DNA from 3 places in the Janthinobacterium sp. SUN137 genome. Region 2 is predicted to be linked to each of the others. Evidence: predicted binding sites of a transcription regulator. Region 2 holds the regulator's gene; each other region holds the start of a gene.
The links. Region 2 encodes FNR, which switches genes on or off when oxygen is low (the NO sensors DNR and NnrR bind a similar motif). Its sites were predicted from a motif close to TTGATNNNNATCAA; they were not measured.
Positions count from the first base shown of each region.

Region 1: O3298_RS07720 (FeoA family protein) is a predicted target of FNR. The motif match lies at 1,880-1,893, and genes of this name have one in related genera.
Region 3: O3298_RS12130 (PAS domain-containing methyl-accepting chemotaxis protein) is a predicted target of FNR. The motif match lies at 2,579-2,592, and genes of this name have one in related genera.

Region 1 is NZ_JAPWHZ010000001.1:1,691,936-1,696,152, forward strand. It holds gene O3298_RS07715 (ferrous iron transporter B) at 1-1,320, opposite strand, end outside; gene O3298_RS07720 (FeoA family protein) at 1,317-1,601, opposite strand; gene O3298_RS07725 (bacterioferritin-associated ferredoxin) at 2,014-2,229, shown strand; gene O3298_RS07730 (energy transducer TonB) at 2,247-2,948, shown strand; gene O3298_RS07735 (Fe2+-dependent dioxygenase) at 3,103-3,783, opposite strand; gene bfr (bacterioferritin) at 4,205-4,217, shown strand, end outside.
Region 2 is NZ_JAPWHZ010000004.1:63,573-67,789, reverse strand. It holds gene O3298_RS20750 (response regulator) at 1-1,506, opposite strand, end outside; gene fnr (fumarate/nitrate reduction transcriptional regulator Fnr) at 1,756-2,514, shown strand; gene O3298_RS20740 (FixH family protein) at 2,518-3,042, opposite strand; gene ccoG (cytochrome c oxidase accessory protein CcoG) at 3,145-4,217, opposite strand, start outside.
Region 3 is NZ_JAPWHZ010000002.1:882,977-887,193, forward strand. It holds gene O3298_RS12125 (protein-glutamate O-methyltransferase CheR) at 1-320, opposite strand, end outside; gene O3298_RS12130 (PAS domain-containing methyl-accepting chemotaxis protein) at 324-2,324, opposite strand; gene O3298_RS12135 (3-hydroxyacyl-CoA dehydrogenase NAD-binding domain-containing protein) at 2,952-4,217, shown strand, end outside.

The DNA of each region.
Region 1 (4,217 bases), on a different contig from region 2:
CACACCCATGCCGCGTTTCATGACCCAGGCCACGGCCATGGCCGAGATGATGCCGGCGAAGTACAGCACGAACAGCACCAGGCCTTGCAGGCTCAGATAGCCCCATACCTGGCGTTCCGGGATGAAGGCGGCGATGATCAGCGCATACACGGGCAGGCGCGCCGAACACGTCATCAGCGGCGCGATCATGATGGTGACCAGGCGGTCGCGCGGATTCTGGATGGTACGCGCCGCCATCACGCCGGGAATGGCGCAGGCAAAGCTCGACAGCAGCGGGATGAAGGCGCGGCCGGACAGGCCCACGCCGCCCATCAGGCGATCCAGCAGGAAGGCGGCGCGCGGCAGGTAGCCGCAGTCTTCCAGGCTCAGGATGAAGAAGAACAGGATCAGGATCTGCGGCAGGAACACCAGCACGCTGCCGACGCCGCCGATGATGCCTTCCACCAGCAGGCTTTTCAGGTGACCGTCTGGCATGTTCGCCGTCAGCACGGCACCCAGGTGGCCCACGCCATCGGTGATCATTTCCATCGGCGTGGCGGCCCAGGCAAACACGGCCTGGAAGATCAGGAACATCAGCACGGCCAGGATGATGGGGCCGAACACGGGGTGCAGCACCACGTCGTCGATCTTTTCCGTCAGGTTGCCCTTGTCGCTCGTGTCATTGCTGACGGCGGACAGGATGCGGCGCACTTCGCGCTGGGTTTCTTCGACGCTGACGGCATCGATGGCCGCCAGCGGTTTCGCCTCCACGGTCGGCAGCGGCAGCATGGCGTCGATGGCGTTCAGCAAGGCTTTTTCGCCATCGTGCTGCACCGCCACGGTTTCCACCACGGGCATGCCCAGTTCCTGCGACAGTTTCACCGTGTCGATCAGCATGCCGCGCTTGCGCGCCACGTCCGTCATGTTCAGCGCCAGCAACATGGGCAGGCCCAGGCGCTTGACTTCCAGCACCAGGCGCAGATTCAGGCGCAGGTTGGTGGCGTCGACGACGCAGATGATGGCGTCCGGACGCGGGTCGCCGCGGCGCAAGCCGCCCACCACGTCGCGCGTGATGGCTTCATCGGGCGTGGTGGCCGACAGGCTGTAGGCGCCCGGCAGGTCGAGCAGGCGCACGGGCTTGCCGGCTGGCGAGGTGAAATGGCCTTCCTTGCGCTCGATGGTCACGCCGGCGTAGTTCGCCACTTTCTGGCGCGCGCCCGTCAAACGGTTGAACAGGGCGGTCTTGCCGCAGTTCGGATTGCCCAGCAAGGCAATTTGTGGCTGATGCGGCGGCTTGTGCACGCCTGCATCCACGATAGTTTCGACAGCACCCATGGTCATTCCGGTTGAAGCAGCGGTTGAATCGTAATCAGCGCCGCTTCGAAGCGGCGCAGTGCGAACGTGGCATTGCCGACCTTGATGGCCAGCGGATCGCCGCCGGGAATGCCGCGCTTGAGCATGCGGATACGTTCGCCGGGAACGAATCCCAACTCCATCAAGCGGCGGGCCAGGTCGACGCCGTCCTCCGTCTGTCCTGCCGTGTGGGGCGTGATATGCAACACCGTGCCGCTCTGGCCGACTGCCAGCGCATCGAGCGTCATCATGGGTGGAACTAGAGTCATGAGCAAATTCCGTTCAAATTAAGAACACCTGATACCGGCGACGGCGCAAGGCGCCTTGCACCGGTTCCAGGTTTGTGAGGTAAAACGCAACTGTTGCGCATTACCGACAAGCGGCCATTCAATCTGTCCAGACGGTGACCGTCCGAGACAATACCAGCATTATAAACATGAATGCGAATAGTTTTTATTTAGCCCGGAGAGCCGCCCCCATCAAGGGCTGCGTCATTCGGAAACATGGCCTGTGAAGCTGCGGCGCCAGGCCGCCAATTGCCGCACACTTGATCAAAATCACTTGCATTGTCCCCCGCTTTGCGCGACAATGAAACGTAATGATAATGATTCTCATTAAAACACTAGCAACAATGCTTTCCAGCACTAGTGTCTGTTCATCCTCCAGCCAGAAGGTGTATCAATGATTGTATGTGTCTGCAACAACATATCTGATCGTGAAATCCGTCAAGCCGTCGATCTTGGCCTGTCCAGCATGGCCGAACTGCGCCGCGACCTGGGCGTGGCCACCTGCTGCGGCAAATGCCACACCTGCGCGCGGGAAGTGCTGAACGATCACCTGAACGCCACCGTGGCGCTGCAAGAAACCGTATTGATGCGAGCTGTACTGACAAACTAAAGAAAGCGATGAACGCCATGACGATGATGCCCCCGCCCGTAACGGTGCAGGCCGTGCAGCAATTTGCCGACTTCGACAAGAAGCGCAACAAATTCGCGCCGCTGATGGCCATCGTCGTCCTGCACATCGCCGGCTTTTACGCCATCCAGAGCGGCCTGCTGAGCCGTGTGGTCACGGCGGCCATGCCGACCATCACCACCATCAGCATCATCGCCCCGCCGGCGCCGCCCAAGCCGCCAGCGCCGTCCGTACCGAAAACCGTGGAATTGAGCGCCCCCGTGCCGCCCGCCGTGATCCCGCCGCTGCCGCTGATCGCCGTGGCGCCGAGCGAACCGACGATCACGCCGCCGCAGCCGACGCGCGCCGAAGCGGCACCGGTTGCCACCGCCGCGCCGACAGCGCCATCGACACCGTCGCCCACGCCTCCGGCGCCGTCGACGCCGCGCACCGTCAGCAGCGTCGAATACATCAAGGCGCCGCAACTGATCTACCCGAATCTGTCGCGCCGCCTGGGCGAGAGCGGCACCGTGGTGTTGCGCATCCTGATCAATGAAAAGGGCTTGCCCGAGCAAATCCTGATCCATAAATCGACCGGCTACGGCAACCTCGATGAGGCAGGCCGCCAGGCAGCCCAGCGCGCGCTGTTCAAGCCGATGATCGAAAACGGCAAGCCTGTTCCCGTGTACGTGTTAGTACCGCTGACCTTCCAACTGAGCTAGCCTTCCGGCGGCCCTTGCGCCGCTGCCAGCCCGCAAGCACCGCACCCTGTGCCCTGCTTGCTTTTTTGCGCCCTGTTTTCTGTACCAGTCAAGCAACTGCTTGTTTCAGTCTGCCAGCCTACATCCCCGGGCCAGGCAGACTTTTTTTTGCGCTCTACATCTCCGCCCACATCCTGAGCAGGTTGTGATAATGCCCCGTCAAGCCCACCGTCGCCGGTGAATCGCCGTGTTCTCCGCGCACGCTCTGGATGTTTTGATCGAGCTCAAACAGCATGCTGCGCTTCCAATCCTCGCGCACCATGCTTTGCGTCCACAGGAAGGAGCAGATGCGCTCGCCGCTGGTGACGGGCAGTACCTGATGCACGCTGCTCGACGGATACACGATCACGTCGCCGGCCGGCAATTTCACTTCATGCGTGCCATACGCGTCGACCACCACCAGCTCGCCGCCTTCGTACTCGTCCGGCTCGCTCAAAAACACGGTCGACGAGACGTCGGCGCGCATCGATTGCATGCCGTTTTTCGGCGTGCGGATGGCACCGTCGATATGCAGGCCATAGTGCTCGCCGCCCGCATAGCTGTTGAAGAACGGCGGCAGGATGCGCAGCGGCAGCACGGCGGAAAAGAACAGGGGGTTGGCCATCAGCGCGCGGCTGACGATCTCGCCCAGTTCCAGCGCCAGCGGCGAACCTTCCGCCAGCTGGCGGTTGCGCTTGACTTGCGCGCCTTGCGCCCCGACGCTGGCGCGCCCGTCGACCCAGTCCGTCTGCGCCAGGCGCTGGCGAAACTGCGTGACCTGTTCCGGCGTCAGCACGCCGGGTATATGCAGCATCATCTTGCTATCCTTTTTCAGTAAATATCGCTGCCTGATTATCGCATCGCCGGCAGCGGCCAAGAAGACACAAAAGCAAGAACGGAGCAACATTTCCCGCCTTTTCAGCACGGCCATGCAGGCGCGCCAGCGGCGGCCAAATAGGAGCATGAACGCGAATGAGAATGGCCTTCATTTTCCTTAACAAATAAAAAACGGAAAAATGTGCCAATCCATTTGAGAATGGGTTTTATTCGCACGATATTTACGTTAAAAAGACGGAAAAATGCCGTTTACCGCCCGAAATCGCCCATATTTTGCGCTATCATGCGGGCATAGCGAAACCGGCAACCTGCGCGCCACCAGGCAGCCAGCGCCACCCGGCAGTGAACGCCAGCAGCCTCCGGTTTCATCATCGAACGCGACACAGAACAAAGGAAATCCCATGAAGGGCGATA
Region 2 (4,217 bases):
GATTTGCTGCAGGCGCTGGGCGTCGCCCACGAGGCGCCGCGGCACGTCGGGCTCGACGGCGATGGCCAGTTCCAGCTCCTTTTCGCCCGCATTCATCGTCATCGTCGTGGCCAGGGTATTCATGACTTCATCGAGGTCGAATTCGACGGGCGACAACTCCATGCGCCGCGCCTCGATCTTCGAATAGTCGAGCACGTCATTGAGGATGCCCAGCAGCGACTGGCCCGCCACTCTGACCATGGTCAGATACTTGCGCTGTTCCGTGTCGAGCCTGGTATTGCCCAGCAAATACACCATGCCCAGTACGGCATTGAGGGGCGTGCGGATTTCATGGCTCATGTTGGCCACGAAATCGCTCTTCGCGCGGTTGGCCGCCTCAGCGCGGTCGCGTTCCTGTTCCAGCTCCGCCGCGCGCGATTCGAGTTCCTGCTGCAGGCGGTCGCGTTCGCTCATCAGGCCGTTGAACGCTTCCGTCAGTTCGCCGATCTCGTCGCGCTGCTGCACCGGCACGGGCGTGAAGCGGCTGCCGCTGGTGCGCAGGGCTTGCAGGGTGTCGCGCAGGCGCACCAGCGGCGACAGCAGGCGCACGGTGACCCAGCCCAGAACAAAGGCGGCCAGCAGCGAGGCGAGGATGCTCCACAGCACCAGCCGGTACAGCACGCCATCGAACGGTTCGAAGGCATCTTCGACGGGGAGCGAGGCGGCCAGCAGCCAGTTCACGGATTTCAGGCGCTTGAAGCTGTTGACGGCCGTGATGCCGCGGCTGTTGGTGCTGACCATGCTGCCTTCGCCATCTTCCTTCAGCAGCTGGGTCGTCGTCAGGTTGGCGTTCGGCTTGCGCGGTTGCAGCAAGCGGCTGGTATCGGGGTGCAGCACGTAGCGCGGCACGGCGCCGCGCGTGAGGATGAAGTAATAGCCGTTCTTGCCGATCTTTTCCGAGCGCAGGCGGCCCAGCAGGTTGTCCTTGTACAGGCGCAGCACGCCGATCACCACGCCGGCCACCTGGCCATCGGCGGCCAGCACGGGCGCCACCATCTGCACGATGGGCATGCCGCTCGACTTGCCCAGCATCGGTTCGGTGATCATGGGCTGGCGTGTGCGCAGGACGGTCTGGAAATACTCGCGCTCGGCGACGTTGATGCCGGCGCGCCCCGCTACCTCCGGCATGTCGGCCACGACGGCGCCATGCGCGTCGAGCACCAGCACGTCATCGAACAGCACCAGCATCGAGCGGCGCGAATAGTATTCGCGCAATTGGGCGGGCCGGGCGATCAATTCCGGCGGCTGCTGTCGGGCCGTCAGGGTGACGATCTGCAGCAGCATGCCCAGCTTGTCGTCGAGCTCGGCAGCGGTGCGGGTGATCAGGGACGATTGCTGGCTCAGCAGTACTCGGGTGAAGTCGTCGCGCATGTGCTGCACCTGGATCATGGTGACCAGCGCGATCATGGCGATCGAGGTCAGGCTGGTGGCCAGCGCGACTTTTGCTTTAATGCCGAGAGGCTTCATGATTTCCTTTTCAGTACCGGGCGGCACAGGCGGCAGATAATGCTGTCAGGAATTTTCCTATCAATGCCCCAGCTTGGCAAGCGGTGCCGCGCAAATTGCCCGTCCCGGATGGGCTTTTGACGATGTTGCCATATAATTAAAGGCTGGACGTCGTTTATTCGCCGAATTTACGGTGAAATTGGCATACGGCAACCCTGTATGCGGCTGTATGCAGTAAACTTGTTGTTGCATTTTCTAAAAGGTACCGACATGACTGAAGCGCTACTCACTCCAACCTTGCCCACCGTGAACGTGGAGGCGTTGCGTGCGCGATGCTCGACCTGCAGCATGCATCAATTGTGCCTGCCGATGGGCCTCGATGTGGGCGACATGGACAGGCTGGACCAGATCATAGGCCGCCGCCGCAAGATCGTGCGCGGCGCCTCGCTGTTCCGTATCGGCGACTCGTTCCAGAACCTGTATGCGATCCGCCTGGGGCATTTCAAGACGTACCAGATCAATCCGGGCGGCGAAGAGCAGGTGACGGGCTTCCAGATGGCGGGCGAACTGCTGGGCATGGACGCCATCAGCGCCGACCGCCACCACTGTAATGCGGTGGCGCTGGAAGACAGCGAAGTGTGTGAAATCCCGTTTTCCAGCCTGGAACAATTGCTGGGCAATATGCCGACCCTGCTGCGCCATTTCCACCGCATGATGAGCCAGGAAATCACGCGCGAGCAAAGCGTCATGCTGTTGCTGGGCAATATGCAGGCGACGCAGCGCTTTGCCGCCTTCATCGTCAACCTGGCGTCGCGCTATGAAGCGCGCGGCTATTCGGGCAGCAATTTCCAGCTGCGCATGTCGCGCGAGGAAATCGGCAACTACCTGGGCCTGACCATCGAGAGCGTCAGCCGCCTGCTGTCGAAGTTCAAGAAGGAAGGCTGGCTGCGCGTCTCGAACCGGGAAATTGAAATCCTGCAGCCGGCGAAACTGAAGGCGATTACGGCCGGCACGGACGTCTGCAAATAAGACTTACAGTTCCTCGTCCGCATGCAGCGCGATGCTGCGCTGCAGCGGCCAGGTCCAGATGCCGGACAGGCGCCACTCGCGTTTGTCGTTTTCCACCAGCACTTGCCAGCGGCTGCGCTCGAGCATCGGCAGCGCCACGGAAAAATTGCCGGCCGCATCGGGCTGTACCAGCACCTTGATATCCTTTTCCGGCAGGGTCGCATGCGCTAGGTGCAGCTGCAAAGGCGCCTGATAGGCCTTGCCGAAGCTGTGCACGGAACCGGTCAGGCGCGCTTGCGCCACGTCATACGACAGGCGCGTATCCATCGCCAGGTCGCTGGCGATCGTGTCGCGCTTCAAATCCTGGTTGATCGCCTTGCCCTGCTTGTAATAATCGCCCACCACCAGCGCATCGGGCTGCGTAAACGCGATATAGCCCATGAAGCTGCCGACGACCACGGACAGGCCGGGGCCGATCATCAGCAGCCATGGCCAGCGATGCTTGTACCACGGTGCAACGGGTGCTTGCAGTTTCAGACTGTCGGACATGATATTTCTCCTGTTTAATCAGCCAGTCCCCGCATGGGGACCGGCCTTCCTGCAACTTCGTGGCGGCGGCGAGGGCACCCGGTCCCCGTCCGCCTTTCCTTGTTAACGTGGCACGATGAATACCGCGCTTTCACGCACATGCAGCGATGGGTCGTCCAGCGATTGCAATTCGATCGCAATCTTGTTCGAGCCCTTCTCTCCCACGCCGTGCGGCACGCGCAGGCGGATCGGCCAACCCAGCGTTTCCGTCGGCTGCAAGGTCACTTCTTCGCGCGTCAGCAAGGTCAGGCCCGGCAAGCCGGAAGCGCTGATTTTGAAATGCTGGCTTTGCTCCGATGTGTTCATGATCTGCAGGCGGTAGACGTTTTCGATCATGCCGTCTTCCACTTCGCGTCCCATGGAACCGCGGTCGCGGATCACGTCCATTTTCAGGGGCGTGCGCAGGGCCAGCGAAGTACACACGGCGATGATGATCAGGGCCAGGATGGAAGTGTAGATCAAGACGCGCGGGCGCATGGCGCGCTGGCGTATCTGCTTCGAATTGAAGTTGTTTTCCATCGCATGGTCGGTACTGTAGCGTACCAGTCCCCGTGGCCGGTCGACCTTGTCCATCACGCTGTTGCAGGCATCGACGCAAGCGGCGCAACCGATGCATTCATACTGCAGGCCGTTACGGATATCGATGCCGGTCGGACACACCTGCACGCACAGGGTACAGTCGATGCAATCGCCCAGCTTGTCGTTGTTGCCGGCCTTCTTGCTCATGGCGCCACGTGGTTCGCCGCGCTTGGCATCGTAGGTGATGATCAAAGTGTCCTGGTCGAACATGGCGCTCTGGAAGCGCGCGTAGGGGCACATGTATTTGCACACCTGCTCGCGCAGCCAGCCCGCGTTGCCGTAGGTTGCCAGGCTGTAGAACAAGACCCAGAACCATTCCCAGGGACCGAAGTTCAGCGTGGTCACCGACTGCGCCAATTCCTTGATCGGCGTGAAGTAGCCGACAAAGGTAAAGCCCGTCCACAGGGCGATGGCGCCCCATACCAGGTGCTTGGCCGTCTTCTTGAACGCCTTGCGCACGGAGGGGCCCTGCTTGTCGAGGGCCATGCGCGCGCTGCGCGTGCCCTCGATGCGGCGTTCGACCCACAGGAAAATTTCCGTGTATACCGTTTGCGGGC
Region 3 (4,217 bases), on a different contig from region 2:
GCGAGGCAGCCGCCCGGATGCGCGCGCGCCCAGGCGGGCAGGTAGCGGTCGCGGAAATAATCCCAGATGGACGGCGTGCGGAAGAACAGGGTGTCGTTGGTGGTCACCAGGTCGATGAAATGGGCCACCTCGTCGCGGTCGCTGGCCACGCGGTCCAGGTACGCCTGGTAGCTGTGCAGGGACAGCGCCTGCAGCCGTGGCTGCAAGCGCCGTTCCAGCAAGACGCTCTTGCGCGCCGTCATGGCGATGCCCGTATGCTGGCGCACCAGCGCGATCAGGGTCGTCAGCACCTCGGGCGTCAAGGTGGCCGCGTGGCTCATGGCTTACACCACGAAGCCGGAGACAGTCTGGTTCAGGCTGCCCGCGCGCTCGTTCAAGCCATCCGTCGAGCGGGCGATGCTGTCGCAGTTGGCGGCCGACTTTTCCGTTTCCTCGGCAATGTATTGGATCGCCGTGGAGACTTCGCGCGCCGTCAGCAGCTGCTCGTTGGCCGCCTTCGAGATATCCGAGATGGCCAGGGTGGTCTTTGCCACGCCCGAGACGATCTTGTCGAAGGCGTCGCTGGCCTGGCGGGAGATTTCGCTGCCCGTCGAGACGCGCTTGACGGACTCGTTGATCAGCTTGGAAATTTCCTTGGTCGCCTGCGAAGAGCGCTCGGCCAGCTTGCGCACCTCGTCGGCGACGACGGAAAAGCCCAGGCCGTGCTCGCCCGCGCGGGCCGCCTCGATGGCCGCATTGAAGGCCAGCATGTTGGTCTGGTTGGCGATTTCGCTGATCACCTTGACGATTTCGCCGATGTCTTCCGACGAGCGGTTGATCAAGTCCATCGCCTCGATCGACTTGGCGACGGCGCGCGCGCCCGCTTCCGCTTCCTGCTGCGTGGCTTTCGCCAGGTAATCGGCGTTCGAGGTGTTTTCCGCGATGGAATTGATGGAAAAGGTCAGGCCGTCGATGGAGGCGTTCATTTCTTCCACCGTGGCGCCCAGCGCCTGCGTGCCCACGGCCACGCCCGTGGCCCGTTCGGCGATCGCGTGCGAGGCGTCGGCAAAGCCGTTCGCCGCCGACACCACGTTGCCGATCACGCCGCGCAAGTCGATGATCATCTTGCTGATGCCGCCGGCCAGCAGGTCGATCGGCTCGTCGCCCTCGGGCACGATATTGCAGGTCAGGTCGCCTTGCGCCGCGCGCGCCACCGACTCGAGCAGGGCATTGACCTTGCGGCTGTCGTTGGCGGCCTTGGACTGGATGCTGTTTTCCAGGTTCACCTGTTCGCTGATGTCGATGGCGAACTTGACCACCTTATACGGCTTGCCGTTGAGGTCCAGGATGGGGTTGTAGGTGGCTTGTATCCACACCACCTTGCCATGGTTGCCCAGGCGCTTGTAGCGGCCCGCGTCGAATTCGCCGCGGTTGAGCTTTTGCCAGAATTTCTTGTATTCGGCGCTGCTCGCGTACTCGGGCTCGCAGAACATGCGGTGGTGCTCGCCCTTGATATCGCTCAAGTCATAGTCCATGACGGCGAGGAAATTGTCGTTCGCATCCAACACATTGCCCTGCATGTCGAATTCGATCACGGCCTGCGCCTTGCCGATGGCGCTGACCTTGCCTTCGTATTCGGCGTTGCGCTTTTTCAGGGCCGTGACGTCGCTGGCGAACTTGACCACCTTGAAGGGCCGGCCTTCCGTATCGAAAATGGGGTTGTACGAGGCATTGAGCCAGATTTCGCGGCCGTCCTTGGTGACGCGCTTGTATTCGCCCGCGTCGAACTGGCCTTGTCCCAGCTTGTGCCAGAACTGCGCATAGTCGTCGCTGTTGGCGTAGTCGGGCAGGCAAAACATGCGGTGATGCTTGCCCTTGATCTCGTCGAGCGTGTAGCCGACGGACTTGAGGAAATTGTCGTTGGCGTCGAGGATGGTGCCGTCGAGCCGGAATTCGATCACGGCCTGGGCCTTGCTGATGGCGTCGATCTTGCCTTCGTAATCGGCGTTGCGGCGCTTGGTGGCCGTGATGTCGGTGGCAAACTTGATGACTTTATACGGTTTGCCGTCCGCGTCGAGGATGGGGTTGTAGGATGCGTTGATCCACACTTCGCGCCCATCCTTGGCGCGGCGCTTGTATTCGCCATGGTCGAACTCGCCGCGTCCCAGCTTGGCCCAGAAGTTGCTGTATTCATCCGTCTTGACATACTCGGGGTCGCAGAAGATGGCATGGTGCTTGCCTTGTACTTCCGCCAGGGTATAGCCGACGACGCGCAGGAAATTGTCGTTCGCATGCAGGATGGTGCCGTCGAGTTCGAATTCGATCACGGCCTGGACACGGTTCAATGCAGTATTTATCGCTTGTAAGTCCAGATCCTGGGAGTGGCTGACATGGCTGGCTGCGTCCATAGTATTTCCTTCGGGGTGAGAAGAGGAATGGGAACGATAATGCCGCTGCTATTACTTTTACTGCTATCCATAAAAGGCAGCAATGTTATTGCCGCGGTCGACATCTGGTGATAATCGGTGAGAATGTGCGCGCAGAACGGCCGCCAGTGTTTTTCCTGCGGTATGCCTTATTGTAGATAAATTGTAGAGTATTGATTTGTATCAACAATTTTATTATTCCCCAGCATCTGGCGAAAAACAAGGGGCGGGAATAAATAATGTAAAAACTGTCGCAATTGGCCCATGCCGGCATATAACAAACGCATTTTCTTACATAATAAAACGGCGTTATTATTATTGTGCTTTTATTATTTAAATGAATATTCAAGTGATAGCTTCTACTGGACCTTGCTGCATGCAGCAGAATCTTTCCGCAAATGATGTTGTACCATGGCGTACCATGCTGGCGCCTGCGCGCGCACGACAAAAATAATACGAGCGTTCTTTTATGCGGTATAGTGCAGCTTCATCCCTTGCAACCACCTCATCGCCAAGCAAAAACCTATAGACCAACAAGGAAGAGACATGAGTGCTGAATATCAAGTGAACGGCGCCGTTGCCGTCATTACCCTGGCCAACCCGCCCGTCAACGGCCTGGGCCTGGCGACGCGTACGGCCGCCGTGGCCGGCATCCGCCAGGCGCTGGCGGACGACGCCGTCAAAGCCATCGTCATCACGGGCGCCGGCAAGGCCTTTTCGGGCGGCGCCGATATCAAGGAATTCAATTCGCCCAAGGCGCTCACGGAACCAACGCTACATACCTTGATCAACGTCGTCGAGCAATCGACCAAGCCTGTAGTGGCGGCCATCCACAGTGTCTGCATGGGCGGCGGCCTGGAGCTGGCGCTGGGCTGCAACTACCGCGTGGCAGCGCCTGGCGCGCAGATGGCCTTGCCTGAAGTTAAACTCGGCATCTTGCCGGGCGCGGGCGGCACGCAGCGCCTGCCGCGCGTGCTGGGCCTGGAAATGGCCTTGAACATGATCGTCTCGGGCACGCCCGTGGCGTCGGAAAAACTGGCCGGCACGGCCCTGTTCGACGAAGTCATCGCGCCCGGCGCGGACTTGCTGGCCGCCGCCGTGGCCTTCGCCACGAAAGTGGGCGACGTGCGCCCGCTGCCGAAAGTGCGCGAGCGCAAGGTCGATTACCCGAACCACGAAGCGTTCCTGCAATTTTCGCGCAATACCGTGAAAGCCATGTCCGGCCCGTTCCCCGCACCGCTGAAATGCGTCGATGCCGTGGCGGCCGCCGTGACGATGAAGTTCGACGACGGCTTGAAGTACGAGCGCGAACTGTTCATGCAGCTGGTGCAGTCGCCGGAATCGAAAGCCCTGCGCCACGCCTTCTTTGCCGAGAGGATCGCCAGCAAGGTGCCCGACGTGCCGGCCGACACGCCCGTGCGCGCCATCGCCAGCGCGGCGATTGTCGGCGCCGGCACCATGGGCGGCGGCATCGCCATGAATTTCGCCAACGCGGGCATCCCCGTGACCTTGCTGGAAACGAAGCAGGAAGCGCTGGACAAGGGCCTGGCCACCATCCGCAAGAATTATGAAAACACGGTCAAGAAGGGCAAATTGACGCAGGACAAGGCCGAGCAGCGCATCGCGCTCGTTTCCGGCACGTTGGCGTATGCGGACATCGCGCAGGCGGACATCGTCATCGAAGCCGTCTTCGAAGAGCTGGGCGTCAAGGAAACTGTCTTCAAGCAGCTCGACGCCGTCATGAAGCCGGGCGCCATCCTCGCCTCGAACACCTCGACCCTGGACCTGGACAAGATCGCCGCGTTCACCCAG